Regions from separate parts of the Catenuloplanes indicus genome, predicted to be linked through region 3. Evidence: riboswitches for the same ligand, from Rfam matches in the RefSeq annotation. Region 3 holds a riboswitch; each other region holds the start of a gene.
What was found. Region 3 has a riboswitch for cobalamin ahead of bluB (5,6-dimethylbenzimidazole synthase). Riboswitches for the same ligand answer to the same signal wherever they lie in the genome.

Region 1: another riboswitch for cobalamin. It lies ahead of J2S42_RS02220 (ribonucleoside-diphosphate reductase subunit alpha); the one in region 3 lies ahead of bluB (5,6-dimethylbenzimidazole synthase).
Region 2: another riboswitch for cobalamin. It lies ahead of J2S42_RS02435 (FecCD family ABC transporter permease); the one in region 3 lies ahead of bluB (5,6-dimethylbenzimidazole synthase).

What each region holds. Positions count from the first base shown of each region.
Region 1 covers NZ_JAUSUZ010000001.1:401,002-410,572, reverse strand. The annotation lists gene J2S42_RS02245 (hypothetical protein) at 1-11, opposite strand, end outside; gene J2S42_RS02240 (hypothetical protein) at 127-474, opposite strand; gene J2S42_RS41850 (hypothetical protein) at 394-639, shown strand; gene J2S42_RS02230 (DEAD/DEAH box helicase) at 691-2,460, shown strand; gene J2S42_RS02225 (hypothetical protein) at 2,615-2,836, opposite strand; cobalamin riboswitch at 3,008-3,224, shown strand; gene J2S42_RS02220 (ribonucleoside-diphosphate reductase subunit alpha) at 3,371-5,743, shown strand; gene J2S42_RS02215 (ribonucleotide-diphosphate reductase subunit beta) at 5,782-6,777, shown strand; gene J2S42_RS02210 (helix-turn-helix transcriptional regulator) at 6,729-7,682, opposite strand; gene J2S42_RS02205 (L,D-transpeptidase family protein) at 7,842-8,744, shown strand; gene J2S42_RS02200 (TetR/AcrR family transcriptional regulator) at 8,738-9,304, opposite strand; gene J2S42_RS02195 (MFS transporter) at 9,385-9,571, shown strand, end outside.
Region 2 covers NZ_JAUSUZ010000001.1:446,642-456,212, reverse strand. The annotation lists gene J2S42_RS02465 (glycoside hydrolase family 27 protein) at 74-1,708, shown strand; gene J2S42_RS02460 (glycoside hydrolase family 43 protein) at 1,705-3,063, shown strand; gene J2S42_RS02455 (cellulose binding domain-containing protein) at 3,126-4,289, shown strand; gene J2S42_RS02450 (LuxR C-terminal-related transcriptional regulator) at 4,393-4,854, shown strand; gene J2S42_RS02445 (ABC transporter substrate-binding protein) at 4,982-6,058, opposite strand; gene J2S42_RS02440 (ABC transporter ATP-binding protein) at 6,055-7,098, opposite strand; gene J2S42_RS02435 (FecCD family ABC transporter permease) at 7,095-8,096, opposite strand; cobalamin riboswitch at 8,186-8,368, opposite strand; gene J2S42_RS02430 (type B 50S ribosomal protein L31) at 8,420-8,674, opposite strand; gene J2S42_RS02425 (GTP-binding protein) at 8,702-9,571, opposite strand, start outside.
Region 3 covers NZ_JAUSUZ010000001.1:9,108,479-9,118,049, forward strand. The annotation lists gene J2S42_RS40860 (RNA polymerase sigma factor) at 1-223, shown strand, start outside; gene J2S42_RS40865 (hypothetical protein) at 248-1,168, opposite strand; gene J2S42_RS40870 (class I SAM-dependent methyltransferase) at 1,218-1,931, shown strand; gene J2S42_RS40875 (hypothetical protein) at 1,961-2,350, opposite strand; gene pgm (phosphoglucomutase (alpha-D-glucose-1,6-bisphosphate-dependent)) at 2,475-4,142, opposite strand; cobalamin riboswitch at 4,319-4,522, shown strand; gene bluB (5,6-dimethylbenzimidazole synthase) at 4,559-5,197, shown strand; gene J2S42_RS40890 (DUF4184 family protein) at 5,242-5,958, opposite strand; gene J2S42_RS40895 (MarR family winged helix-turn-helix transcriptional regulator) at 5,984-6,430, opposite strand; gene J2S42_RS40900 (LysR family transcriptional regulator) at 7,153-8,097, opposite strand; gene J2S42_RS40905 (NmrA family NAD(P)-binding protein) at 8,197-9,105, shown strand; gene J2S42_RS40910 (hypothetical protein) at 9,191-9,364, shown strand; gene J2S42_RS40915 (GNAT family N-acetyltransferase) at 9,419-9,571, opposite strand, start outside.

The DNA.
Region 1 (9,571 bases), 8.7 Mb from region 3:
GGGGCCGTCACCGAGACCACGATGACCGACCCGCGCGGCGCCCGCCGCCGGTTCACCTTCGAGGACGCAGGGTTCGGTGCTCACCGACACCAGCGCGCACGGCACCGCGCTGGCGCGGACCGTCACCTACCAGTACGACGCGTCCGGCATGCCGCGCACCTCCAGCACCGACCAGCTCGGCCGGCGCACCGAGTGCATCCACAACGCGCGGGGCCGGGCCGACTCGGTGACGCGGATGGCCGGTACCGCGGACGCGCAGACCGAGCGGTTGGAGCTGGCGGATCGCCGGCCACCACCCGCCGTCCCCGGACGCCGCGGTGCGCCGACCCGGACGGGCGGATCATCGCGCTGGACGCGCACATCCGCCGTGCCAACCCGGGCGAGCGCCCACGGATGCTGCGGCGCGGCTACTCGTACCGCCGGGAGTCCGACGTGGGGCAGATCTTCATCAGCTACCAGCGGGACGTCGAGCACGTTTCGCCACCGTGCAGCGCCGCCTGGCCGGCGAGGCGCTGGAACGCTACACGCTGCCGTTCGGCGGCGGCTACTACTTCGTGCCCCCGACGACGGCCGCGCGATGCCGGCCGGATGACCCCGGCCGGCACCGGCGACGTGCCGGATCAACAGCTTCAAAACTGACAAACAACCCCATCGGGGGTACGGTCCGGCAGGTCTCCTATCGTTGACCTCATGGAACACGAACCGTTGGACACCGAGGCAGGCTTCTCCGGGCTGGGTCTGCGCGCGGAACTGCTGCGCGCGCTGACCACCCTCGGCTACGAGGAGCCGACCCCGATCCAGCGGGAGGCGATCCCGCCGCTCGTCGCCGGGCACGACCTGGTCGGCCAGGCCGCGACCGGCACCGGCAAGACCGCCGCGTTCTCGCTGCCGCTGCTGCAGGGCCTGGACGCGAACCGGCGCGAGACCGAACCGTGCGCGCTCGTCCTGGTGCCCACCCGTGAGCTGGCCGAACAGGTCTCCCAGGCGGTGCACCGGTACGGCAAGGAACTCGGCGTCCGCGTCCTGCCGGTGTACGGCGGCCAGCCGATCGGCCGGCAGCTCGGCGCGCTGGCCCGCGGTGTCGACGTGGTCGTCGGTACGCCCGGCCGGGTCCTCGACCACATCGACCGGGGCACGCTGCACCTCGGCGACGTACGCACGGTCGTGCTGGACGAGGCCGACGAGATGCTGGACATGGGCTTCGCCGAGGACATCGAGGCGATCCTGGCGGAGACGCCGGCGGAACGGCAGACCGTGCTGTTCTCCGCCACCATGCCGCCGCGGATCGACGCGATCGCGCGCCGCCACCTGCGCGAACCGGTCCGGATCACGATGGGCCGCAAGACCGTCGAGCCGGGCGAGATGCCGCTGGTCCGGCAGAGCGCCTACATCGTGGCCCGGCCCTACCGGGCGGCCGCGCTCGGCCGGATCCTGGACGTCGAGGCGCCGACCGCGGCGATCGTCTTCTGCCGTACCCGGGAAGAGGTCGACCAGGTCACCGAGACGCTGAACGGGCGCGGCTATCGCGCCGAGGCGCTGCACGGCGGGATGAGCCAGGACCAGCGCGACCGGGTGATGAACCGGCTGCGCGCCGGCACCACCGAGCTGCTGGTGGCGACGGACGTGGCCGCCCGCGGCCTGGACGTGGAACAGCTCACCCATGTGATCAACTTCAACGTGCCGGTCGCGCCGGAGGCGTACGTGCACCGCATCGGCCGGGTCGGCCGGGCCGGCCGCGAGGGGTGCGCGATCACCCTGGCGGAGCCGCGCGAGCAGCGCATGCTGAAGGCGATCGAGCGGCTGACCGGCCAGCGGATAACGCTGGAGAAGCTGCCGACCGTGACCGACCTGCGCGCCCGGCGCCTGGAACTGACCCGCGCGTCGCTGGAGACCGCGCTGGAGGGCGGCGACTTCGAGCGGTTCCGGGTCGTGCTCGAGTCGCTGACCGGCGAGCACGACGTCGAGGACGTCGCACTCGCCGCGATCAAGTTGCTGCACGAGGCGGCCGGCGGTGACGACGACGAGGAGGAGATCCCGTCGCCGGTCCCGCCGCGCGAGCGCACCCCCCGGAACCGCGACGACCGCCCGAGCGGCCGGGACAGCCGCCGGGACGGCCGCTCCGGCGACCGTGACCGGGACGGCCGCTTCGGTGACCGGGACCGGGACGGCGGTCCCGGCGACCGCGGCCGGTCCGGGCGGGACCACTCGTCCGACGCGGGGGTCACCCGGCTGTTCGTCGGGCTCGGCCGGCGTGCCGGGCTGCGCCCGCAGGATCTGGTCGGCGCGATCGCCGGCGAGTCCGGCATCAACTCCCGCGAGATCGGCGCCATCCAGATCACCGACCGGTTCTCCCTGGTCGAGGTTCCGGAATCGGCTGCGGACATGATCATCGACGCGCTCCAGCACAGCTTCATCCGCGGGCGCCGCCCATCCGTGCGGCGGGAGCGCTACAACCGCTGACCGGGTTCGGTGGGTGACAGGTCGAGAGCCGCGAGTCTCTGAGGGAAGAAGGTCAAGGGCTGCCTCCGGCGGGTCACGGCTCCGGGGAGGCGAGGATTCCCGGGGTGGCCGGGGTCCGCTGGGGGAGTGAGCTTCTCCGCCGTCGACGCGACCCTCAAGATCCTTCCATCCGCCACGCCCTTTCCGGCCGAGTGAAAGGGCGGTGGTGCATGGAAGGATCTTGAGTCCCAATGGTTACGTCGGGATTGTCGGGGGCGTGGTGCAGCCGTCTGTCCGTGGTGGTCTCGCGCTGGCCGGGTTCCTCGGCGAACACGCGGTGTCGCAGGCGGCGGATCCGGTCCCGATCGGTGGATGCGCCGGTGCGCAGCTCGACCATGCGGATGCTCCTTCCGCCGGAGCCGGAGCCGGAGCCGGAAGCGGGTATCCACGCACATAGAAGTATCGCGGTGGTCCGTCGTGGACACGGGGGCTCCGTTCCGGGAGCACTGTGTTGTTGGCGACACGCTGGTACGAGATGTAGTGGGTTGCGTGGCGGGCGTACCCAGATATGGTGTTGCACGCAGCTGGTTCGGGCGGTGCGGCGACGCGGTGCCCGAGGCAAGAGGGAACCCGGTGGAAATCCGGGACTGCCCCGCAGCGGTGAGTGGGAACGAAAGCCGTCACAAGCACTGGGTGTCGTCACAGGCGCCTGGGAAGCGACGGCCGGTAGGCAGAGCAGCACGGCGCCCGCGAGTCCGAAGACCTGCCAGCGCACCGCGCCGAAACGGACGCGCGGTGGTCCGAGGCCGCGCGGGACGGCCGACGCCGACCAGCCACCGCGGCCGCGATCCACGCGTGCCCGGTGGTGGCCTGCGCCCGCGCGGTCCGAGGACCTCATCGAGGGATTCGGACTCGCGAGGAGCGAACGAGGATGACGGTCACCGAGACCGCGGTACCGGCGCAGCAGACGCCACGAAGCACGATGCGGGTGCGCAAGCGGGACGGCGCACTGGAGCCCGTGGACGTCAACCGGATCGTGCGTGCGGTCGAGCGCCGGGCCGGGGACCTGACGGAGGTCGACCCGCTGCGGGTGGCGACCCGGACGATCAGCGGCCTGTACGACGGCGCGACCACCGAGGAACTGGACAAGCTCTCCATCCAGACCGCGGCGGAGCTGATCGGCGAGGAGCCGCAGTACTCCCGGCTCGCGGCCCGGCTGCTGATCAAGGCGGTCGAGGAGGAGGTCGCCGAGCAGGGCGTCGGCACGTTCGCCGAGTCGATCGCGCTGGCGCACCGGGAGGGGCTGATCGGCGACGAGACCGCAGCGTTCGCCGAGACGCACCGGCACGCGCTCGACGCGGCGATCGACACGCGCAACGACCTGCGTTTCGAGTATTTCGGGCTGCGCACGGTCGCGGACCGTTACCTGCTGCGCCACCCGCACACCCGCCGGGTCGTCGAGACACCGCAGTACTGGCTGCTGCGCGTCGCCTGCGGCCTGTCCCGGACCGTGGACGAGGCGATCGGCTTCTACCGCCTGATGTCCAGCCTGGCCTATCTGCCCAGCTCGCCGACGCTGTTCAACTCCGGCACCCGGCACACCCAGATGTCGTCCTGCTTCCTGGTCGACTCGCCGCGGGACGAGCTGGACTCGATCTACGAGCGCTACCACCAGGTCGCGAGGCTGTCGAAGTTCTCCGGCGGGATCGGCATCTCCTGGTCCCGGGTGCGGGGCCGGAGAGCGCTCATCCGGGGGACGAACGGGCGGTCCAACGGCATCGTGCCGTTCCTGAAGACGCTGGACGCCGGTGTGGCCGCGGTCAACCAGGGCGGCCGGCGCAAGGGCGCGGCGTGCGTCTACCTGGAGCCGTGGCACCCGGACGTGGAGGAGTTCCTGGAGCTGCGGGACAACACCGGCGAGGAGTCCCGGCGCACCCACAACCTGAACCTGGCCAACTGGATCCCGGACGAGTTCATGCGCCGGGTCGAGGCGGACGCGGACTGGTCGCTGATCGACCCGTCCGACGCGCCGGAGCTGCCCGACCTGTACGGCGCGGCGTTCGACGACGCCTACCGCGCGGCGGAGAAGAAGGCGGTGAAGACGGTCAAGGCACGCGACCTGTACGGCCGGATGATGCGCACGCTCGCGCAGACCGGCAACGGGTGGATGACGTTCAAGGACCCGTCGAACCGGCTGTCGAACCAGACCGGCGTGCCCGGCAACACCATCCACCTGTCCAATCTGTGCACCGAGATCCTCGAGGTGAACTCGGACGACGAGACCGCGGTCTGCAACCTGGGTTCGGTCAACCTGGGCGCGCACGTGACCGCGGACGGCGTCGACTGGGAGAAACTGCGTGCCACGGTACGGACCGCGGTGGTCTTCCTGGACCGGGTGATCGACATCAACTACTACCCGTCGGTGCAGGCGGCCGCGTCGAACCCGCGCTGGCGGCCGGTCGGGCTCGGGCTGATGGGCCTGCAGGACGCGTTCTTCACGCTGCGGCTACCGTTCGACTCGGCCGGGGCGAAGGAACTGTCCACCCGCGTCCAGGAGGAGATCTTCCTGACCGCGCTGGAGTCGTCCGCGGCGCTGGCCGAGGAGTTCGGCGCGCACCCGGCGTTCGCGCAGACCCGGGCCGCGAAGGGTGACCTGCACCCGGACCTGTGGGGGGCCACGCCCACGCAGACCGCGCGGTGGGCGGCGCTGCGGGCGCGGATCGCCGCGACCGGGCTGCGCAACTCGCTGCTGGTGGCGATCGCGCCGACCGCCACGATCGCGTCGATCGCCGGTGCCTACGAGTGCATCGAGCCGCAGGTGTCCAACCTGTTCAAACGCGAGACGATGTCCGGCGAGTTCCTTCAGATCAACACCTATCTGGTACGGGAACTGAAGGCCCGTGGACTGTGGACCGCGCCGATCCGGGAGCGGATCAAGCGTGCCGAGGGCTCGGTGCAGGGCATCGCGGAGCTGCCCGCGGACGTGCGGGAGCTGTTCCGCACCGCATGGGAGCTGCCGCAGCGCGCGCTGATCGACCTGGCCGCGGCCCGCGCGCCGTACATCGACCAGTCGCAGTCGCTGAACCTGTTCCTGAGCGCGCCGACGATCGGCAAGCTGTCCTCGATGTACCTGTACGCCTGGAAGTCCGGGCTGAAGACCAGCTACTACCTGCGCTCGCGGCCGGCCACCCGGATCCAGCAGGCGACCGTGGCGGTGCGGGCACCGGCCGCGGTCACCGTCTCCGCGGCGGAGGCGCTCGCCTGCTCACTGGAGAACCCCGAGTCCTGCGAAGCCTGCCAGTAGCACCGCTCACCACGTACCCCCGAAGGAATTCGATCTTCATGTTGCTCGACCCCGGAATGGACCTGACGCTGCGGCCGATGAAGTACCCGCACTTCTTCGACCGGTTCAAGGACGCCATCAAGAACACCTGGACCGTGGAGGAGGTCGACCTGCACGCCGACCTCGCCGACCTGGCCAAGCTCTCACCCGCGGAGCAGCACCTGGTCTCCCGGCTGGTCGCGTTCTTCGCCACCGGCGACACGATCGTGGCCAACAACCTGGTGCTCAACCTGTACCAGCACGTCAACTCGCCGGAGGGCCGCCTCTACCTGTCCCGGCAGCTGTTCGAGGAGGCCGTGCACGTCCAGTTCTACCTGAACCTGCTGGACACGTACGTGCCGGACGAGAAGGAGCGGTTCGCGGCGTTCGCGGCCGTGGAGAACATTCCGTCGATCGCGCGCAAGGCCGAGTTCTGTTTCCGGTGGATCGACTCAATCTTCGAGATGCGGACGCTGGAGTCCCGCGACGACCGGCGGAAGTTCCTGCTCAACCTGATCTGCTTCGCCGCCTGCATCGAGGGCCTGTTCTTCTACGGCGCGTTCGCGTACGTCTACTTCCTGCGCTCCCGGGGCCTGCTGCACGGCCTCGCGTCCGGCACGAACTGGGTGTTCCGCGACGAGTCGATGCACATGGCGTTCGCGTTCGACGTGGTCGACACCGTGCGCGCGGAGGAGCCGGAGCTGTTCGACGCGGAGATGGAACGGCAGGTCCGCGACATGCTGGCCGAGGCCGTCGAGTGCGAGGTGCAGTTCGCGGCCGACCTGCTCGACCAGGGCGTCTCCGGCATGTCCCTGGCGGACATGCGCGAGTACCTCCAGCACGTGGCGGACCGCCGGCTGGCCGTGCTCGGCATCGCGCCGATGTACGGTTCGGTGAACCCGTTCGCGTTCATGGAGCTGCAGGACGTGCAGGAGCTGTCCAACTTCTTCGAGCGCCGCGTCTCCGCCTACCAGGTCGGCGTGACCGGCTCGGTCACGTTCGACGACGACTTCTGACGACGCCGCCGGGGTCCCGGAGCCCGGGACCCCGGCCGGCCACTCAGGACCGGTAGCGGCCGCTGAGCACGCCGAGCACGTCGGCGTAGCGGCCCTCCGCGACCGCGTCGCGCTGCCACCTCACCCGCTCGACCAGGATCTGCCCGGCCTTCGGGTCCGCCTCCAGCAGGCTCATCACCTCGTCCAGGAAGTCGTCCAGCGGCATCGCCACCTCCGAGTTCTGCTGGTTCATCAGCGTGGTCCGGATGGCCGGCGGCACCAGCACTGCAGGTGCAGCTCGCCGACCAGCGGGTGCCGCAGCAGCTTGGGCGCCGAGGCGAGCGGCGCGACCTGCCGCCCGGGCGATGGGCCAGCCCGGCGCGCAGGTCGGCCGCGTAGGCCCGGCCGATCAGCTCGTGCTCGGCCGGGTCGTTGGCGTCCCGCGACGCCGGGTCGGCGAACCAGCGCCAGGTGACGTTCGACCGGTAGCCGGGCAGCCCGGTCCAGACGCCCAGCAGGTGTCGCGCGGCCCGGTTCTGCGCGACCACGGTGAGCAGCTCGTCGGCCACCTGCGCCGGTGTCCGGTCGAGCTCGTCGAGCAGGTAGAGCATCGCCGGGTCGACGTGGGCCAGCGGGGAACGCGACTCCGGCGGCTGCTGACCGGCGAGCCGGAACAGGTAGTCCTGCTCGTCACCGGTGAGCCGGATCGCCCGGGCCAGGCCGGCCAGCGCCGCCGCGGACGGGGTGCGCACCCTGCCCTGCTCCAGCCGGGAGTAGTAGTCCGGCGACAGCGCGGCCAGTGTCGCCACCTCCTCCCGGCGCAGGCCGGGGGTGCGGCGCCGGCCGCCGCCGGGGAGCCCCACGTCCTCGGGACGGAGCCGTTCCCGCCGGTGACGCAGGAACTCGCCGAGCGCGTTGTCGTCCATCTCCACCCCCTTCGTCGCGGCCGTGGGACCAGCATGGCCGCGCGGGGCGGGGATAGGTAGGCCACGTTCAGCCTAGGTGTCCGAGACCCTGGCTGCCGGCTGTCGGGGCGTTTGTCGTGTTTGCCCGGGAAAGCGGCCGTGATCAGGGAAAATGGCGGGATGAACGTGCGGCGGGCGGCGGTGCTCGGCTTCGTGATCGCGATGGCGGGCGGGTGCGGTGGCGGGCCCGGCACGCCGGTCGCGCAGCCGGGCGGGACCGGCGGCCCGCCGGTCCCGCCGAGCGCCGTCCCGGGCATCACCGGCTCGCCGACGCCGGGCTCGCCGGCGCCGGGGGCGCTGTTGCCGCCGCCCGCCTCCGCGTCACCGGCCGTCTCCGTGCCGCCCTGGTCGCCGCTCTGGTCGCCGCCCCGGTCGTCGTCCTCATCGCCGTCTTTGTCGCCGGGTGCGACTCCCGCGGCGGGTGCGGACGGGGTGCTGGAGCGCGGTGAGGCCGGGCCGGACATCCTGGCCTTGCAGCGGCGACTGGACGCGCTGGGCTACTGGAACGGGCCGGCCGACGGCAGTTTCGGGCAGCTCACGATGCAAGCGGTGTACGCGGTGCAGAAGGCGGCCGGCCTGGAACGCACCGGCCGCGCCGACGCCGGGACCCTCGCCGCGCTGGCCGCCGGGGTACGCCCGGCCGCGCGGAGCCGGACCGGCCACCGCGTCGAGATCGACCTGGACCGGCAACTGCTCCTGCTGGCCGACGACGGCGCGGTCACGAAGATCTTCAACACCTCCACCGGGTCGAACGAGTTCTACCGCCACCAGGGCCGGCGCTACCTGGCGGACACGCCGGCCGGGAGGTTCCGGGTCGGCCGGCAGATCGACGCCTGGCGGTACGGGCCGCTCGGCCCGCTCTACCGGCCGAAGTACTTCAACGGTGGGATCGCCGTGCACGGCGCGCACGACATCCCGCCGCGGCCCGCGTCGCACGGCTGCGCGCGGCTGTCGATCGCGGCGATGGACTGGCTGTGGACGAACGGCGCGATGCCGGTCGGCACCCGGGTCTGGGTCTACTGACCCGGTCCCGTCCCGTCCATGCCGAAGCCGGCCAGCAGGGCGGCCGCCCACGGCGGTGCCGGCACCGCGTCCGGGCCGGCCAGCCGCATCGCGCTGAGCACGGTGCAGAGCATGCCCTCGGCCATGAACGCGTGCATCTCCTCCGTCGAACCACCGGTCAGTCCGCGGACCGTCTCGTAGATCCGGCCGAAACCGGCGCGCACCACGTCGCCGATCTCCGGGTCCGCGGACGCGCCGAAGCCGTGCAGCAGCACCGCCAGCAGATCCCGCTCGGCCAGCAGGTCGATGTAGGCGCCGCCGAGCATCGCCACGTCCGTGCCCTGCGTCGCGGCCTCGCGGAAGGTGGCCTCGATCCGGTCGCAGACGTGCTCCATCACCGCGATGAACAGCCGCTGTTTCGACCCGAAGAGCCGGATCACGTACGGCTGGGTGACGCCGGCGAGGCGGGCGACCTGGTCGGTGGTGGTGCCCGCGTAGCCACCGGAGGCGAACGCGGTGACCGCGGCGGCGATCAGCTGTTCCCCTCGCTCGGCGGCGGTGAGCCGGGTTCGGACCGTCATGGTTGACAGGTTATCAGTTGATAACTACATTCACGGCGAGATTAGTTATCAGTCAATAACAACTTCCCGGGGGTACGAGCATGAGCGCTCCGACACGGCCACTCGCGGCGGTCCTCGCCGCGGTCGGCATACCGATGTTCATGGTCACGCTGGACAACCTGGTGGTGACGACCGCGCTGCCGGTCATCCGGGACCAGCTCGGCGCGTCCCTGACCGACCTGCAGTGGTTCGTCAACGCGTACACGCTGCCGTTCGCCGCGCTGCTGC
Region 2 (9,571 bases), 8.7 Mb from region 3:
ATTCTGGCAACGTGGCGGACGGGCATGTTAGCGCTCTCATCCAGCCCCGTCATGCCCGGAGAGGTCGAGAGTCATGAGACGGTGGAAAGCCTTTCTCGCCACGGTGGCGCTGCTGGTGCCGGCCGCCGCGTCCGTCATCGCCGCGACGCCGGCGCACGCCCTGGACAACGGGGTGGGCCGCACGCCGCCGATGGGGTGGAACAGCTGGAACACGTTCTTCTGCAACATCAACGAGCAGCTGATCCGGCAGACCGCGGACAGCATCGTCAGTTCCGGCATGCGCGACCTCGGCTACCAGTACGTCGTGGTCGACGACTGCTGGATGTCACCGAACCGGGACGCGAACGGCAACCTCCAGGCCGAGCCGTCCCGTTTCCCGAGCGGCATGAAGGCGCTCGGCGACTACCTGCACGCCCGCAACCTCAAGTTCGGCATCTACCAGGCGCCGCTCGACCAGACCTGCGCGCAGTACTTCGACTCCTACCCGGGCGCGACCGGCAGCCTCGGCCACGAGGTCCAGGACGCCCGGCAGTTCGCCGCCTGGGGGGTCGACTACCTCAAGTACGACTGGTGCTCGCCGACCGGCACCATCAACGAGCAGGTAGCCACGTTCGCGAAGATGCGCGACGCACTGGCCGCCACCGGCCGGCCGATCCTCTACAGCATCAACCCGAACAGCATCCACGAGAAGACCGGCCCGCAGCGCGACTGGGGCGACGTGGCGAACATCTGGCGCACCACCGAGGACATCACGCTCGCCTGGGACACCGGCCAGACCAACGGGTACCCGATGGGCGTCAAGAACATCATCGACGTCACCGTGCCGCTGGCCCGCTACGCCGAGCCGGGCGGCTTCAACGACCCGGACATGATGGAGGTCGGCCGCGGCACGCTCACCGACACCGAGCAGCGCTCCCACTTCGCCATGTGGGCGGTCATGGCGGCCCCGCTGATCGCCGGCAACGACCTGCGGTCGATGTCCGCCGCCACCCAGACCATCCTGAAGAACCCCCGGCTGATCGCGATCAACCAGGACACCCTCGGCCGGCAGGGCGTGCAGGTCGCCGGCGACCCGAGCCACCGGGTGCTCGCCAAGCGCCTGGCCAACGGCGACGTGGCGGTCGCGCTGTTCAACTCCGGCAACGCCACCCGCACCATCTCCACCACGGCCGCCGCGATCGGCAAGAGCGGCGCGTCGTCCTACTCGCTGGTCGACGCGTGGACCGGCGCGACCACCACCACCGGTGGCACGATCAGCGCCAGCGTGCCCGCGCACGGCACGGTGGTCTACCGGGTCAGCGGCGGCACCACCGGCGATCCGCAGACACCGGCGTCCGGCGGGCTGGCCAGCGCCGCCTCCGGCCGGTGCCTGGACGTGCCGAACAGCAACACCGCCAACGGCACCCAGCCGGTCATCTGGGACTGCAACGGCGCACCGAACCAGAACTGGACCGTGACCGGGCAGAGCCTTCAGGCGCTCGGCAAGTGCCTGGACGCGCCGATCGGCGCCACGGCCGGGGCGAAGGCGCAGCTGTGGGACTGCAACGGCGGCACCAACCAGCAGTGGACGTTCCAGGCCAACGGCACGATCCGCGGCAACCAGTCCGGGCTCTGCCTGGACGTCAACGACAACCAGACCGCGAACGGCACGCTCGTGCTGCTGTGGACCTGCACCGGCGCGGCCAACCAGGTGTGGAGCCGGCGATGAGGGCCCGGATCACCGCGCTGCTGTGCGTGCTCGCGTTCCTGGTCGTCCCCGCCGGGCCGGCCCGCGCGGACAACCCGATCGTGCAGACCATCTACACCGCCGACCCGGCACCGCTGGTGCACAACGGCCGCGTCTACCTCTACACCGGCCACGACGAGGACGGGTCCACCTGGTTCACCATGCGCGAGTGGCGGGTCTACTCGTCCGCCGACATGGTCAACTGGACCGATCACGGCTCGCCGATGAGCGTGGCCACGTTCGCCTGGGCCAGCGCGGACGCCTGGGCCGGGCAGGTGATCGCGCGTAACGGGAAGTTCTACTGGTACGTGCCGGTGACCAGCCGGGCGACCGGGCGGATGGCGATCGGCGTCGGCGTGTCCAGCAGCCCGACCGGGCCGTTCACCGACGCGCTCGGCCGGCCGCTGGTCGAGAACGGCGAGATCGACCCGTCCGTCATGATCGACACCGACGGGCAGGCCTACCTCTACTGGGGCAACCCCAACCTGTGGTACGTGCGGCTGAACACCGACATGATCAGCTACACCGGCGGCGTGAACCGGATACCGCTCACCACGGCCGGGTTCGGCACCCGCACCGGCGACGCGAACCGGCCCACGCTGTACGAGGAAGGGCCGTGGGTCTACAAGCGCAACGGCCTGTACTACAACGTCTTCGCGGCGAAGTGCTGCTCCGAGTTCATCGCCTACTCCACCGCGCCCGGGCCGACCGGGCCGTGGACCTACCGCGGCACGATCATGCCGACCCAGGGCAGCAGCTTCACCAACCACGCCGGCATCATCGACTTCAACGGCGGGTCGTACTTCTTCTACCACAACGGCGCGCTGCCCGGCGGCGGCGGTTTCACCCGCTCGGTCGCGGTGGAGAAGTTCACCTACAACGCCGACGGGACCATCCCGACGATCACCATGACCACGGCCGGTGCGCCGCAGAACGGCACGCTCGACCCGTACACGCGCCAGGAGGCCGAGACCATCGCCTGGAGCGCCGGTGTGGAGACCGAGCGCGCGTCCGAGGGCGGCATGAACGTCGGCTTCCTCGAGAACGGTGACTACATCAAGGTCAAGGGCGTCGCCTTCGGCGGTGGCGCGGCCACGGTCACCGCCCGGGTCGCGTCGGCCGCCGCCGGTGGACGCATCGAACTACGGACCGGCAGCCCCACCGGTACGACCGTGGGCACCTGCACCGTGCCGGGCACCGGCGGCTGGCAGAGCTGGGCGACCGTCTCCTGCCCGGTCAATGGGCTGACCGGCACGCAGGACCTGTACCTGCGGTTCGCCGGCGGCAGCGGCTACCTGTTCAACGTCGACTGGTGGCAGTTCGCCCGCGCGAGCTGACCACGGCACAGCACCGAACGGCTCCGTTCGGCCCGGCGCGACCGCACGCGATGGAGGAAGCGATGAGAAACAGAACGATGATCGGCGCGGGCCTGGTGGCCGTCGCGGTCGGCGTCCTGGCACTCGGCGCCGGGCCGGCCGGGGCCGCGGTGGGCGGCTCCGGCCCCTACCCGGCCGACTACGAGACCTCGGCCGGGCTGCCGAACCACACCGTCTACCGGCCGCAGAACCTGCCGGCCGAGCGGCTGCCCGTGCTCGTCTGGGGCAACGGCGGCTGCGCGTCGAACGGCACCGCGCAGGTCAACTTCCTCCGGGAGATCGCCTCGCACGGCTTCCTGGTCATCGCCAACGGCGCGCCGAACGGCTCCGGGTCCACCAGCGCGCGGATGCTGACCGAGTCGATCGACTGGGCCGTCGCGGAGAACGCGCGGTCCGGCAGCCGGTACTACGGCCGGATCGACACCTCCGCCGTGGCCGTCGCGGGCTTCTCCTGCGGCGGGCTGGAGGCGTACGCGGTCTCCGACGACCCGCGGGTCACCACCACACTCATCTTCAGCAGCGGCCTGCTCACCGACGCCGACGACTACCAGCTGCGCCGGCTCACCAAACCGATCGCGTACTTCATCGGCGGGCCGGGCGACATCGCCTACCCGAACGCCGTCGACGACTGGGGCAAGCTGCCGTCCGGGCTGCCCGCGTTCATGGGCAACCTGAACGTCGGGCACGGCGGCACCTACGACCAGCCCAACGGTGGCGAGTTCGGCCGGGTGGCCGTGCTGTACCTGAAATGGCGGCTGAAGGGCGACGTCTCGGCCGGCACCGCGTTCGCCGGTGCCGGCTGCGGGCTCTGCGGCGGTCCCTGGCAGGTGCAGCAGAAGAACCTGAGCCTCGGCGGCCCGGCGCCCACCACCCCGCCGCCGACCGGCGGGGCCACGGCCTGCACCGCGGTCTACACGGTGCAGAACCAGTGGAACGGCGGATTCGTCGCCGGTGTGACCGTCACCGCGGGAAGCGCGGCGATCGACGGCTGGCGCGTCACGCTCAGCCTGCCGTCCGGTGCGTCGGTCACCTCGGTCTGGAACGCGGCCGGCACCGGCACCAGCGGCACCGTGACGATGACCAACGTGGCGTACAACGGGCAGCTGACCCCGGGCCAGAGCACCACGTTCGGGTTCCAGGGCACGGGCACCGGCGCCGGCGCCGGGACGACCTGCACCAACATCTGACCGCCACCCGCCCGGGGCCTGATCGGCGCTGCGTCGGGAAGGACCTCGGCCCGCAGGCACCGGCGCGGTCCGCACCGGGGTCGGACCGGCGCGGATGCCCGACATGGACGGCATCGCCACGACCGAGCGGATCACCGCCGCCGATCCGGCACCACACGTGCTGGTGCTGACCACGTTCGACCTGGACGACCACGTCTACCGTGCACTGCGGGCTGGCGCGAGCGGTTTCGTGCTGAAGGACGTCACCCCGCCTCGGCTGATCGACGCGATCCATACGGTCGCCGCCGGCGAGGCCCCGCTCGCGCCCAGCGTGACCCGCCGCCTGATCGCCGCGTCCCTGCACCGGACCGCCGCGCGACGCTCGCTCGACGGCATCACGCCACGCGAACGGGACGTGCTCGCCCTGATCACCCGGGGCCTGTCCAACAGCGAGATCGAAGCGACCATGCACATCAGCCGCGGCACGCTGAAGACCCACATCGGCAGCCTGCTCACCAAGCTGCACGCCCGCGACCGTGCCCAGCTGGTGATCGCCGGCTACGAGTCCGGCCTGGCCACGGGTTGACGCCATGCCATATCTGCGCCGGCCCGAGCAGGGCCAAGGGAATACAGCCACACCGCAGGCCAGCCCGCGTGGCGGGCCGGAGCCGATCGCGGCCCGGGGCGTGCCCCCGGCTCCGGCCCGCAGCGCGTCAGTCGAGCCAGGCGTTGCCGGGCAGCTCGCTGAGCTGGTTGAGGTCGAGGGTCGGCGTGATCGGCGAGGCCGGGGCGAGACCGAAGTGCTCGACCGACTTGCGTACCCACTCCGCCGAGTCGATGTTCAGCGGGCCGGAGACCCACAGGGCGTACGGCAGGTTGACGAAGCGTTCCTCCTTGACCGCCCTCAGATCGCGGGACGCCGGGTTGGCCTTCAGCACGTCGACCTTCTGCTGGTAGGTCTGGCCCGAGTAGTCGACGAAGAAGATGATGTCCGGGTCCGAGGCGGCGAGCCGTTCCCAGCCGACCTCGGTCCAGGTGTCGGACACGTCGGCGGTCGCGTTGACGACGCCGGCCGCGTCGAAGACCGCCTGCGGGCCGCCGTACGAGCCGGAGGTGAAGATCGCGTCGGTGCCCGAGTCGAACAGGAACGCGGTCGGTGCCTCGCCACCCTTCGGCGCGGCGGCCAGGGCCGCGCGACGCTGGTCGATGTCGGCGACGACCGCGTCCGCGGCCGGGCGGTGACCGGTCAGCTCACCGACGTTGCGCAGGTCGGTGGTGAGCGCGGTCCACGCGTCCATCGTGCCGCGCGCGCCGTCCTCCTGCTTGCACGTCTCGCTGAGCAGGTACGTCTTGATGCCGTGCGCGGTCAGGTCCTCCGGCATCAGGTTGCGCGACTCGCTGAACCCGTAGCCGTACCCGGCGAACATCATCTCCGGGTTGACGGCCAGGACGTTCTCCAGCGTGGGGTACTGGTCCCCGACCACGGTCAGCTCGTCCACCCGCGCGTCCGGGTAGGCGAGCCGGAGCACGTCCCGGTCGCGGTCCAGCCCGGTGACCGCGACCAGCTGGTCGCGCGCCCCGGCGGCCAGCGCGATCGAGATGATGCCGCCGTCGTAGGCGTAGAGCCGGGTGACCGGAGCGTCCACGCTGACGTCCTGCCCGCAGTTCTGGACGGTGATCGCACCGGCGGCCGCGCCGGAGCCGGCCTCGCCGGAGGCGCACGCGGTCAGGCTCAGCACGAGGGCGGCGCAGACCGCGGTACGGATACGGCCGGACGAAACGGGACTCATGTCGGTGGGGCGTCCTCTCGGGGGTGGATGAGCAGGTGGAGCTGCGGGCGCGTGGGGTGCGGCACCTGCACCGAGCCGACACCGAAGTGCGACTCCAGGTGCGCGCTGCTGAGCACCTCGGCGGGCGGCCCGACGGCGACGACGGTCGCGGGCTCGGTCGCCCGGTCCGCGCCCGGATGCCAGCCGACGACGGCCAGCCGGTCGAAGAAGCGCAACGCCAGGTCGAGGTCGTGCACCGTGGCCACCAGCGTGCGGGACTGCGCGGCGAGGACGTCCAGCAGGCCGAGCTGCCAGGCGACGTCGAGGTGGTTGGTCGGCTCGTCGAGCAGCATCACCGGGCACCGCTGCACCAGGCCCCGGGCCAGCACCGCCCGGCGCCGCTCGCCGCCGGAGAGCTGGTCGCAGGCGGTGTCGATCCGGCCGGCCAGCCCGACCGCGTCGAGCGCGTCGCGCACCAGGTCCTGCTCGGCCCGGCCACCGCGCGCCCAGGGCCGGGTCTGCGGCACCCGGCCGAGCGCGACCATCTCGCCGACCCGCAGGTCCGCGGTCACGATGTCCTCCTGCGGCACGAACGCCAGCCGCCGGGCACGCTCACGCGCCGGCATCCGCCGCAGATCGACCAGCCCTTCCGACGCCAGCGGACCACCCCGGCCGGCCACCCCAAAGCCACCACCAGGCCCGCCGGAGGCCGCCACCGTGCCGGCATCGGCGGTCGCGGCAGGTGTGGCGCTGAAGGTTGCCGTTGCATCAGTGCCAGCGGGCACTGCCGTGCCGGCTTCGCCGATAACCGCTGTGCCGTCGCCGACTGGCGGTGCCGTGCCGGCGCCCGCGACCGCTTCTCGGCCGACATCGCCGATCAGCGCACGTCCGGCGCTGGGGGTCAGCACGCCGGCCAGCACGCGCAGCAGCGTCGTCTTTCCGGCGCCGTTCACGCCGATGATGCCGAGCCGCATGCCGTCCGGGACCTCGAGGTCGACGTCGCGCAGCACGACACGGCCGCCGAGCCGGGCCGCGACGCCCTCCAGCCGGAGTGCGATCACCGGTCACCGCCGAACCGGTACTGGGTCCGGCCCATCAGCAGCAGGAACAGCGGCGCCCCGAGCACGCCGGTCACCACGCCCAGCGGGATCTCCTGCGGGCGTACCGCGACCCGGGCGAGGACGTCGACCCACACCAGGAACACCGCGCCGGTCACGGCCGCGACCGGCAGGACGACGCGGTGCCGTGCGCCGACGACCAGGCGGGCGGCGTGCGGCACGATCAGGCCGACGAAGCCGACGCCGCCGCTGACCGCGACCAGCACGCCGACCAGCACGGACAGGCCGACGAACAGCGTGGTCCGCAGGCCCGCCACGCTGATGCCGAGTGCGGCGGCGGTTTCCGGGCCGGCGGCCAGCGCGTCCAGCCACCGGTGGATCGCCAGCATGCCGGCGCCGAGCACCGCGACGAGCACGGCGGGGATCCACAGCTTCTCCCAGGTGGCGCCGCCGACACTGCCCAGCATCCAGAACATCACCGAGTTCGCCGCGCGTGCGTCGTCGCTGAGGAAGACCAGCAGGGACGCGATCGCGGACAGGCCGGAGGAGAGCACCACGCCGGACAGCACCAGCCGCAGCGGGGTCAGACCGCCCTGCGCGGTGGCGATCAGCCAGATCAGCACGGCGGAGCCGACCGCGCCCAGTAGCGCGCCGGCCGAGACGGCGTAGATGCCGAACCCGGCGAGTGCGCCGGTGGTGATGGCGGCGGTGGCGCCGACCGAGGCGCCGGAGCTGATGCCGAGCAGGTACGGGTCGGCCAGCGAGTTGCGGACCAGGGTCTGCATGCCGGCACCGGCGACTGCCAGGCCCGCGCCCACGACCACGGCCAGCAGCGCGCGGGGCAGGCGCAGTTCCCAGACGATCACGTCCCAGCGCCCGGGTGCGGCGCCGGTGAGGCGGTCGGTGACGGCGGCGACGACGTCGGCCGGCGGTATGCGTTCGGAGCCGAAGGCCAGCGAGGCGATCACGCTCAGCACGGCCGCCACGGCCAGCACGATCATGAGCGGCCAGAACGGCAGCCGCCGGGGCGGTCTCAGGTGCACGGCGAGGGGAGCCTCTCGGTCCGGAGACCCTGATCGCGAGAGTCCATCGACAGCAAGGTGAGCCGACAGGTCTTCGGACTCGGGGTCAGCCGGTGGCACGGCCTTCCCAGGGAAGGGTCCCCAGTGGCGTCGTCGTGCCGCCGTCGCCCTTACCGCTGCGCGCCAGTCCCGGAATCGCACCGGAGTTCCCTGGCATCCGTCAGGATGCGGTCGACTCGCGCCGGACAGTAGCACACGCGTCCCGCCGGCCGGTTCCGGCGACCGGCGGGACGCGACGGCCGTCACTGCGGCGTGGTCAGCCCGTACTTCGCGCGGAACTTCTCCACCCGGCCCGCGGTGTCCAGCAGCCGCTGCTTGCCGGTCCAGAACGGGTGGCTGGCCGCGGAGATCTCCACGTCGAGCACCGGGTACGTGTTGCCGTCCTCCCATTCGACGGTCCGGTCGCTGGTGGCCGTCGACCGGGTCAGGAACGAGAAGCCGGCACTGCGGTCGCGGTAGACCACGTAGTGGTACGACGGGTGGATTCCGGATTTCATGGCGATGGTTCCTTTCGTTGACGATCCCTACGCCTGCGCGTGCGAGGCGCGGGTGAGTTCCGGCAGCGGGAAGCAGCCGGCGAACGGGTCGTCCCAGCCGCGCCAGCCGTCCGCGCCCTCGGCCAGTTCCGCGTCGGTGAGCAGGCACGCGGTCAGGTCGCGGTGCAGGTCGGCGGCGTCGGTGTCGACCCCGACGAAGACCAGCTGGGTGTGCCGGTCCCCGTAGTACGGGTCCCAGTCGACGTCGGCGGCGAGCCGGCGCCGGTCGCCGGCGTGCGCGAGGTGGGCCGCCGGCAGCGCGTCCAGCCAGTGGCCGAGCGCGCAGAGCGAGATCGCGTACCCGGCCGACTCCCAGACCAGCGTCGTGTCCGGCTGACTGGCGATCCAGCAGACGCCGCGTCCCCGTACCGTCTCCCCGGTCACGCGTTCCAGCAGTGCGTGCAGGCGCCGCGGATGGAACGGCCGGCGTGCCCGGAACAGCAGCGACACCACGCCGCAGTCCGGCGCCGGCTCATCGGCGCCGACCGCGTACCCCTCCAGGCTCCGGGTCAGCGGATCCGGCGCCGCCGGGTCGTGACGCGCGACGGCCGGCGGCGTGACCGACCCGGCGGGCAGGTGCACGTGCGCCGCCCACGGCGCGAGCCGGTGCAGCAGGACCTGCAGCCGCGCCGTCTCCAGCCCGCCGCCGGGCGCCTCCCCGTGCAGCACGACCGTGTCCGCGTACTCGATCTGATGGCAGACCACCTCGGCCACGGACCGCCGGTCGTCGTCGGCGGCGTGCAGCCCGCGATCGGCGAGATCATCGGTGCTGTCCAGGTCGTCGAGCAGGTGCGCGGCGTCGGCGACGGTGACGTAGGCGCCGATCCCCAGCCGCCGGTGCACCGCGTGGTGGTGGGC
Region 3 (9,571 bases):
CGCGGTCGCCGAGCTGGACGGCCCGCACGTGGCACTGACCGCGGTCGACCGTCTCGGGGACGCACTGGCCGGCTACCACGCGTTCCACGCCGCCCGCGCCGACCTGCTCCGCCGGCTCGGCCGCGGTGCCGACGCACGCGCGGCCTACGACCGGGCGATCGCGCTGGCCGGCAACACGGCCGAGACCGCCTACCTGACCCGCCGTCGCGACCAGCTCCGCTGAGCGGCGACTCCGGGGCCGTACCGGCTATTCCGGCGCGGCCGCAGCGGGGGTGGCGGCGTGCGCGCGGCGGGCGATGCCGGCCAGCAGGTCGGCGACCTGGACGCGTGGGTCGGCGCGGGAGTCGGCCATGGTCAGCCCGGCCAGGGCAGACCGTCCTGAGTCGTCGGTCAGCGCGGCCTGGAGGCGGCGCAGCCGGGTGGCGGTCAGCGCGCTCTGCTCGTCGTGCGTCACCACCACCTGCCGGCCGCCGGCGGCCCAGGTCAGCACGGTCTCGGCCAGCGCGGGCAGCAGCGGTTCCAGGGGCGGCGGGATCGCCGGGTCGTCGTCCTCCAGCCGGCGCAGCAGGTCGCGGGTCCGGCCGGGCTCGATCGCGGCGAGCACGGCGGCGGCCGGTTCCGGCACCGCGCGGATCAGCGTGTCGCGGGCGCGCAGGAACCGGTCGACGGCACCGGGCACGCGCCGCTTGACGCGCACCAGATCCGTGAACGCGGTCAGGAACGCATGCCAGCCGGCCCCCGCCGCACGACCGGCCCGGTGCAGCGTCTCCGCCTCGCGCCGGTGCGCCCGCGCCAGCCGGGTGCCGTCCGCGTAGGACGGCTCGCCCAGCAGCAGGTCCACCACGCGGGTGACCAGGAAGAACTCCTTGTCCACCAGGTGCACGTGCGCCCGTCCGCGCAACGCGGTCAGCAGCCACTCGCGGGCCTCGGCCGCATCCGGCCCGCGCAGCAGGCCGCCGGACTTCAGCTCGTGCGGCGAGCGGCGGAACCGGGACAGCAGCGTCACCGCCTCGTCCACGGCCAGGTCCACGCCGGCGTGCGCGATCACCGGCATGCCGGGGTGCAGCAGGTTCGTGCCGGAGAACCCGGACTCGTCACAGGCGATCTCCACCACCGCGCCGGTCAGCGCGCCCGGCGCCAGCAGCCCACCCTGCAGCGGCGTCCTCACCCCACCATGGTCGCCCGTGCGTCAACCGCTTTCGGGGTACCCTCGGCCGGTGTTCTCGCCACACGGACCGTCGCTGCGTGAGCTGGCCGGGCAGGCGCTGACCTCGGTCGAGCGCGGCTACGACCTGCTGGCGCCGAAGTTCGACCACACCCCGTTCCGTACGCCGGACCCGCTGCTCGACGCGACCGCGGCGGCGCTCCGCACGCACGGCCCGTTCCGCACCGGGCTGGACGTGTGCACCGGCACCGGCGCCGGTCTGGGCGTGCTCGGGCCGCTCTGCACCGAGCGGGTCACCGGCGTGGACTTCAGTGCCGGGATGCTCGACCGGGCCCGCGCGGCCCACCCGGGCGCCACGCTGGTCCGGGCGGACGCGCGCGAGCTGCCGTTCGACGCGGAGTTCGACCTCGCGGTCACGTTCGGCGCGCTCGGCCACTTCGAGCCGGCCGAGCGTCCCGCGCTGTTCGGCGGCGTGCACCGTGCGCTGCGGCCGGGCGGTCTGTTCGCGGTGCCGGTCGGCACGCCGCCACCGGTGACCTCACCGGCGTACTGGGTGACGACCGGCTTCGACGCGGCTATGCGGGTGCGCAACGCGCTGTGGCGGCCGCCGTTCGTCATGTACTACCGGATCATGACGCAGCCCGCGATCCAGGCCGCGCTGACCGCGGCCGGGTTCACCGTCGACGCCGTCGACCTCCCCGCGCTCGGCCACCGCCGCGACGGCACCCCGCGCTGCCGCCTCCTCCTCGCCCGCAGGCCCGTCTGAGCCCGCAGGCCCGTCTGAGCCCGTCCGGGTCAGGGCATGCCCGCGGCGGCGCAGGCGGTCTGGAGCGGGCTGATGTCGTCGAGGTCCATCGGGGGCAGCGGGATGGCATCGCTGAGGATCGAGCCGCCGTCGCGGTGCAGGCGGTCGTAGAGGCCGGCGGTCTGGAGCACCTCCTCGTCCGACCGTTCGAGGTCCTTGCCGATCTGCGCGCGCTCGGCCAGGTCCGGGACGGTACCGGCGACCGCGTGCGCCTCGAGGCGCGCGCAGGCGGCGATGCCCGGGTCCTCCGGTGCGGGAATGAGCCAGAAGACCGCGGCACCGACCGCGGCGATCACGGCGATACCGCGGGCGAACGCGATCGCGTTCGCCCGGTTGACGGTCACCGTCCACGGATCGTCGGGCGTTTCGGAATACGTCACGAGCGAAGATCATCCGATAGACGGAACCGCGCCGCATCCCCTTTCCGGCGCCCGGTGGCGGCTCGGCGGTCCGGCGTGACCGGACCGCCGCCGAGAGCCGAGATCCCGCCTCCGGGATCGGGGATCAGGCCTTCAGCGCCGCCGACACCAGGTCCCGCGCCTCCTCCTGGATCTGCGCCAGGTGGTCGTCGCCCTTGAAGGACTCCGCGTAGATCTTGTAGACGTCCTCGGTGCCGGACGGCCGGGCCGCGAACCAGCCGTTCTCCGTCGTCACTTTCAACCCGCCGAGCGCGGCCCCGTTGCCCGGCGCGGACGTGAGCGTGGCCGTGATCGGCTCACCGGCCAGCGACGTCGCCGTGACCTGGGACGGCGACAGCTTCGCCAGCACCGCCTTCTCCTCGCGGGTGGCGGGCGCGTCGATGCGCGCGTAGGACGGCGTGCCGAACCGCTCCACCAGCTCGCCGTAGTGCTGGGACGGCGACTTCCCGGTCACCGCCTGGATCTCGGAGGCGAGCAGGCAGAGCAGGATGCCGTCCTTGTCGGTGGTCCAGACCGAGCCGTCGCGGCGCAGGAACGACGCGCCGGCGCTCTCCTCGCCGCCGAACGCGACGGAGCCGTCGAGCAGGCCGGGCACGAACCACTTGAAGCCGACCGGCACCTCGATCAGGCGGCGGCCGAGCGACGCGGCCACCCGGTCGATCATCGAGGAGGAGACGAGCGTCTTGCCGACCGCGGCGTCGGCGGACCAGCCGGAGCGGGAGCCGTACAGGTACTGGATCGCGACCGCGAGGTAGTGGTTCGGGTTCATCAGGCCGCCGTCCGGCGTGACGATGCCGTGCCGGTCCGCGTCCGCGTCGTTGCCGGTGGCGATCTGGTACGCGTCACGCTTGCCGATCAGCGACGCCATCGCGTACGGCGAGGAACAGTCCATCCGGATCTTGCCGTCCCAGTCCAGCGTCATGAACGGCCAGGCCGGGTCGGTCTCCGGGTTCACCACGGTCAGGTCCAGGCCGTGCCGGGACGCGATCTCGCCCCAGTACGCCACGCTGGCGCCGCCGAGCGGGTCCGCGCCGATCCGCACGCCCGCGTCGCGCACCGCGTCCAGGTCGAGCACGGACGGCAGGTCGTCCACGTAGGACGCGAGATAGTCGTACCGGCCGGTGGTGTCCGCGTTGACCGCGCGCGCGTACGGCATCCGCCGCACGCCGGTCAGGCCGTCGGCGATCAGCGCGTTCGCCCGGTCCTGGATCCACTTGGTGGCGTCCGTGTCGGCCGGGCCGCCGTTCGGCGGGTTGTACTTGAAGCCGCCGTCGGCCGGTGGGTTGTGCGACGGCGTGACGACCACGCCGTCCGCGAGCCCGTTGCGCTTGCCCCGGTTCGCGGTCAGGATCGCGTGCGACAGCGCCGGCGTCGGCGTGAACCCGTCCCGGCTGTCCAGCAGCACGGTGACGCCGTTCGCCGCGAACACCTCGACCGCGCTTATCGTGGCCGGCTCGGACAGCGCGTGCGTGTCCCGCCCGATGAACAGCGGCCCGTCGACGCCCTGCTCCTCCCGGTACTCACAGATCGCCTGGCTGATCGCCACGATGTGGTCCTCGTTGAACGCGGACTTCAGCGACGACCCACGGTGCCCGGACGTACCGAACGCCACCTGCTGCGCGGGCACGCTCACATCCGGATGCCGATCACGATAGGCGGCGAGCAACTCCGCCACATCGATCAGATCGCCCGGCTCCGCGGGCTGGCCGGCACGGGGGTGAACAGACACAGCGGTCTCCTCGGGTTCGCGCATGAGGACGTCTCCCCCCGACCCTAATGTCCACCAGCGCCACCCGCCCGCCACACCCCCAAGATCAAGAACGTCCGGAGCTGATGTTCCCACTTCCGGCGTGGCCGCTGTGATGTCCGTACCGCCGGGTTCTGGATCCGGCCCCGGAGGCGCGCGAGCGGGACGGGTAGGGTGCGGGGTGGCACGAACTGTTGCGAGGTGCCCGGCCGGAGGCGGCCGGGAGAATCGGGAAGCCGGTGTGAATCCGGCACGGGCCCGCCGCGGTGACCGGGGAGCCGCCGCCCATGCGCGTACGCGCGGCCACTGGCCCTGACCGGCTGGGAAGGCGGGCGGTGAGGTGACGATCCGGGAGTCCGAAGACCGGCCTCGCGCCTGGTGACCCCGGCATGCCCGGGGCCGGACCGCAGCGGGAGCCTGCCGTGAACCATGACCTGTACGAGATCATCCACCGTCGCCGCGACGTGCGCGGCCAGTTCACCGGCGAGCCGGTGCCGGACGACGTGCTGGACCGGGTGCTCGACGCCGCGCACGCCGCACCGAGCGTGGGCCTGTCCCAGCCGTGGGATTTCGTGATCGTCCGCGGGCGCGCGGCGCGGGAGCAGTTCCACGCGCACGTACGCCGGGAGCGAGAGATCTTCGCGGCCACGCTGGACGGTGACGCGGCGGCCCGGTTCGCGCGCATCAAGATCGACGGAGTGCTGGAGTCGACGCTGTCCATCGTGGTCACCTACGACCCGGACCGCGGCGGTCCCGCCGTGCTCGGGCGGCACGCGATCGCGGACGCCGGCCTCTACTCCGCCTGTCTCGCGGTGCAGAACCTGTGGCTGGCCGCGACCGCGGAACGGCTCGGCGTGGGCTGGGTGTCGTTCTACCGCGAGGAGTTCGTCCGCGATCTGCTCGGCATCCCGGCGACGATCCGGCCGATCGCGTGGCTGTGCATGGGGCCGGTCACGCACCTCGAGGAGACCCCGGACCTGGAACGCCACGGCTGGCGCCGACGCCGCCCACTGCACCTCGCCCGGCACGACGACCGCTGGGGCGGCCGGGACCGGCGATAGGCCGGCGGGTCACGGAACGTGGTGGCGGGTGCCGCGGCGGCGGATCAGTGGCGTGTGGCGCGCTCCGGGGACGGCGCCGTGTGCAGCGCGGACGCGGTCAGCAGGGAGAGCGCGAACACGCCGATCAGGCGGGCGCCCGTGGTGTGCACCAGGAAGGCGCCCGGCAGCTGGGAGATCAGCACCGTGCCGGCCACGGCCACCAGCGCGGCGGCACCCCAGAACCGGCCCCGCCGCGTCGCCACGGCCGGTGGATCGCCGTGCCAGGCGCGCAGCAGCCGGCGTCGTCCGATGTGGACCGCCAGCAGCAGCGAGGCGATCGCGCCGCCGACCGTCGAGGCCAGATCGGCGACCGGCGCGTGCTCGGTGACCGCGTCCCAGACCTGGTGGGACGCGGCACCGAGCAGCGCCGACAGCACGGTCACCAGGAACGCCGGGCGGCTCGCGCCCAGCACGCCGTAGTCGCGCGGCGCCAGCCACACCGGCCGCGCGGGCAGGTGCGCGGCGACGACCGGCGCGGCCCGGCGCACCAGGATCGCGCACGCCAGCGTGACCGGCAGGCAGAACAGCGGAAGGCCGGCCGGCCCGTGCGCCAGCTGGTAGAGCGCGATACCGCGGACCGACTCCAGGACGGTGCCGTCCAGCGCGTACGCCAGGTCCGGCGACGCCGACCCGATCACCAGCGCCACCCCGTCGAACCAGCGTGGCCGCCACAATTTGAGCGGGAGCGGTAACGCGGCGTGCGAGGGGAACGTCAGCGGCATGCCCGCACCCTAGCGATGGATGAGGTCAGCGGGCGTGGCGGCGGTGCAGGCCGGCGAGCCGGCCGAGCGTGTCGGTCACGGTGCGGCGCTGCCGGTCGGTGAGCGCGGCCGCCGCGTCGGCGATGTCGTCCGCCAGTGGCCGCAGCTCGTCAACCAGCCGCTGCCGCGCGTACGGCGTGATCGCGACCGTCTGCCGGCGCCGGTCCGTGAGGTGCGGCCGCCGTTTCGCGAAGCCGCGCTGCTCCAGCCGGTCGACCAGCCCGGTCGCGGCACCGGACGTGACACCCAGCAGCCGGCCGAGTTCGACCGGACCCATCGGTTCGCCGGAGATCGAGAGGTGCTTGAGCGCGAGGTAGTCGCCCGCGGTCAGGCCCATGCGGCGGGCGACGGCCGCGTCGAGTTCGGCGGCGGCGACGGCGAGGTGGTGCACGGCCCACGCCAGATCGCCCGCGGCGGACGGATGCTCGGACATGCGGAAGAGCATACGATGGCTTAGAAACTAAGCTGTCCACAATGGGAGGTACCGGCGGGCGACCGCATCCGCTCACTGACGCTCGCCGCTGCGACCACCGCGTTCGTGGCCACGCCCACGCTCGGCGCGGTCTTCGGCAACGGCGAACGGACCCGCCGGTACGACACGGTGATCACCCCTCCGGCGTACGCCTTCTGGGGCTGGGCTCCGATCTTCGCCGGCATCGTCGCGTCGACCGGTGATCGCGGCGTTCGTGGCCGGTGCGGCGGGGTCCGGCGGTGGCCGGTGCGGTCGGGCCTGGTCGTTCGGGCGGTGGCCGATGCGGTCGGGCCTGGCGGTTCCGGCGGCCGGTGCGGCTGGGTCCGGCGGTTCCGGTGGCCGGTGGTGACGCCGCCAGAGGAGTCCGGCCGCAAACAGGCCAGCCTCCTAGGATGCGGTAGGCGGTGTGCCGGACCCGCCGGTGACCGCAGCCGCACCAGCGGATCGTTCCGGGCCCCTTCGCGGCGTTACCGGCGGATCGTTCCAGGCGTTTCGCGGCGGCCCACCGGCGGATCACTCCGGGCGCTCCGCGACGGCTGCCAGCGGATCGCTCCGGGCGCTGCGCGGCCGGAATTTCGATACTTGGCAGGCGGTAAGACGAGAAGGGACGCGGAGCGCCGAGATTTGGTATTTGCCGATCGCGAAGGCGGCGCTCGTCCCGGCGGTGCCCGGGCGTCCGGGGCTCAGTGCAGCGCGGCGGCGGGCTGGGAGTCGGCGACGGTACGGGCGGCGCGGACGAAGGCGGCGACCGCCGGGGAGCGGGACGAGGCCGGCCAGACGACGGAGAGCGACACCGGTTCCAGATCCGGTACCGGCCGGTATGCGATGCCCGGCCGGGGGAAGCGCCGCGCCACCCACTCGGGCAGGAACCAGACCGCGCTGCCCACCTCGACCAGGCTGAAGATCTGCGAGAGGTCGCGCAGCCGGGGTGCGGCCGGCGGCGCGACCCGGCCCTGCTCGGCCGGTGAGCCGTAGGGAAGCCGGCGGCCGGCCAGGTCGGGCAGCCGGATGACCGTGCGCGCCGCCAGCGGGTCGGCCGCGGCCAGCGCGACCACGGTCGGGCCGGTCAGCAGCGGTTCGGCGTCCAGGCCACGGGCCTCGAACGCACCGGGCAGCAACGCCACGTCGGCTCGCCCGTCACGCAGCGCCCGCTCCTGGTCTCCCGGCCCGCCGAGCAACAGCTCCACCGGTGGCAGCGGTGCCCCGGGTGACGGCCCGGCCACGATGCCGGGTGACCGCTCGAACGGCACCCCCGCGCCGCGATCCGCGGTAGCTGGGCCGCCCGCGGCGTAGGCGTCCAGGATCGCCGGCAGCAGACCGCCGTCGAAGTCCGCCTTGAGTGCGAGCCGCAGTACCGGCCGCACGGCTCGCCGGGCGCGGTGTTCCGCGGTCGAGATCGCGTCCAGGGCGACTCGCGCGTCCGCCAGCAGCGTCTCGCCGGCCGGGGTGAGCGTCACCTGACGGGTGGTGCGCACCAGCAGCGGGACGCCCAGCTGCCGTTCCAGGTCGCGGATCGCGCGGGACAGCGGCGGCTGGGCCATGCCGAGCCGGGTGGCGGCGCGGCCGAAGTGCCGTTCCTCGGCCACGGCGACGAAGTATCTCAGCTGCCGGGTCTCCAGCCCACTCATACCAGCACGGTATCAATCCGGACGCAGACGGTCTTTCCGTACCGCCGGGGTGTGGGGTTTGACTGTGACACGTCGATACCGCACGGAGGAAGAGAAACGATGATCGTAGTTACCGCTCCCACCGGTCAGATCGGTGCGCACGTGGTGCGCGGGCTGCTCGACGCGGACGTGCCGGTCCGGGTGGTCGCGCGTGATCCGGCGCGGCTGGCGCCGGGAGTCGCCGCGCAGGCCGAGGTGGTGACCGGCTCGCACGGTGACCCGGACGTGATGGCCGCGGCCGTGGACGGTGCGGACACCGTGTTCTGGCTGGTGCCGCCGGATCCGGCCGCGGCGGGGGTGGATCAGGCCTTCGCCGGGTTCGCGCGGCCGGTGCTGGACGCGCTCGCCGGCCGGCGGGTGGTCGCGGTGTCCGCGCTCGGGCGCGGGACGCCGGTCGCGGCGCGGGCCGGGCGGGTGACCGCCACGCACGCGATGGACGACCTGATCGCCGGGACCGCCGCGGCGTACCGTGCGCTGGTGACGTCGTCCTTCATGGACAATCTGCTGCGGCACGTCGGGCCGATCATCACGGACGGCGTGTTCTACGGCCCGCACCGGCCGGATCTGGCGATGCCGCACGTCGCCACGCGGGACGTCGCCGCGGCCGCGGTCCGGCTGCTGCGCGACCGCACGTGGACCGGGCGGGCCGAGGTGCCGGTGCTCGGCCCGGAGGATCTGACGTTCGACCGGATCGCGGAGATCGCGGGTGAGGTGCTGGGGCGGCCGGTCCGGTACCGGCAGGTGCCGGGGGACGCGTTCGTGGCGGCGATGATGCGGGCCGGGAACACCGAGCCGATGGCGCGGAGTCTGCTGGACATGGCACTGGCCAAGAACGACGGCCTGGACGCGGGCGTGGCGCGGACGCCGGGCACGACCGGGCCGACCACATTCCGGCAGTGGTGCCGGGAGGTGCTCCGGCCGGCGGCGGAGCGTAGTGCCGCGATCGCGGGTGGTGCCGGAGGAAGATAGCCGACAGCGGGGCTGGCCGAACGGCCGGTGACCTGGGGTTTTCCGGCGTGCGAGGGTACCGCTCGTGTCTGCACAGGAGGATCCCATGGACGAAGCCCTGACCGCGTACGCCGACGGCCACACCGACGGTCTGAACGGTGTGCGTGACGAGACCCGCGACGGCGACCCGGACTACCGTACCGGCCTGCACGACGGTCAGGTGGCCGCGTTCGAGCGTGATCTCCTGGCCGCGGTCCGCCGGGTGCTGGGCAAGTCCTAGAGCAGCGAGGCCGGGAGCGCGCGATCCGCTCCCGCTCCCGGGCCCCGCCGGCGCTCAGGCCGGTGTCCTCCACTCCGATGCCAGCACCGACCAGATCTCGATGTCGTACCGGGTGCCGCGCAGCGTGTACGCCTGGCGGAGCACGCCCTCGCGGGTCATGCCGAGGCGGCGGGCGACCGCGATGCTGGCGGTGTTGCCGGCCGACAC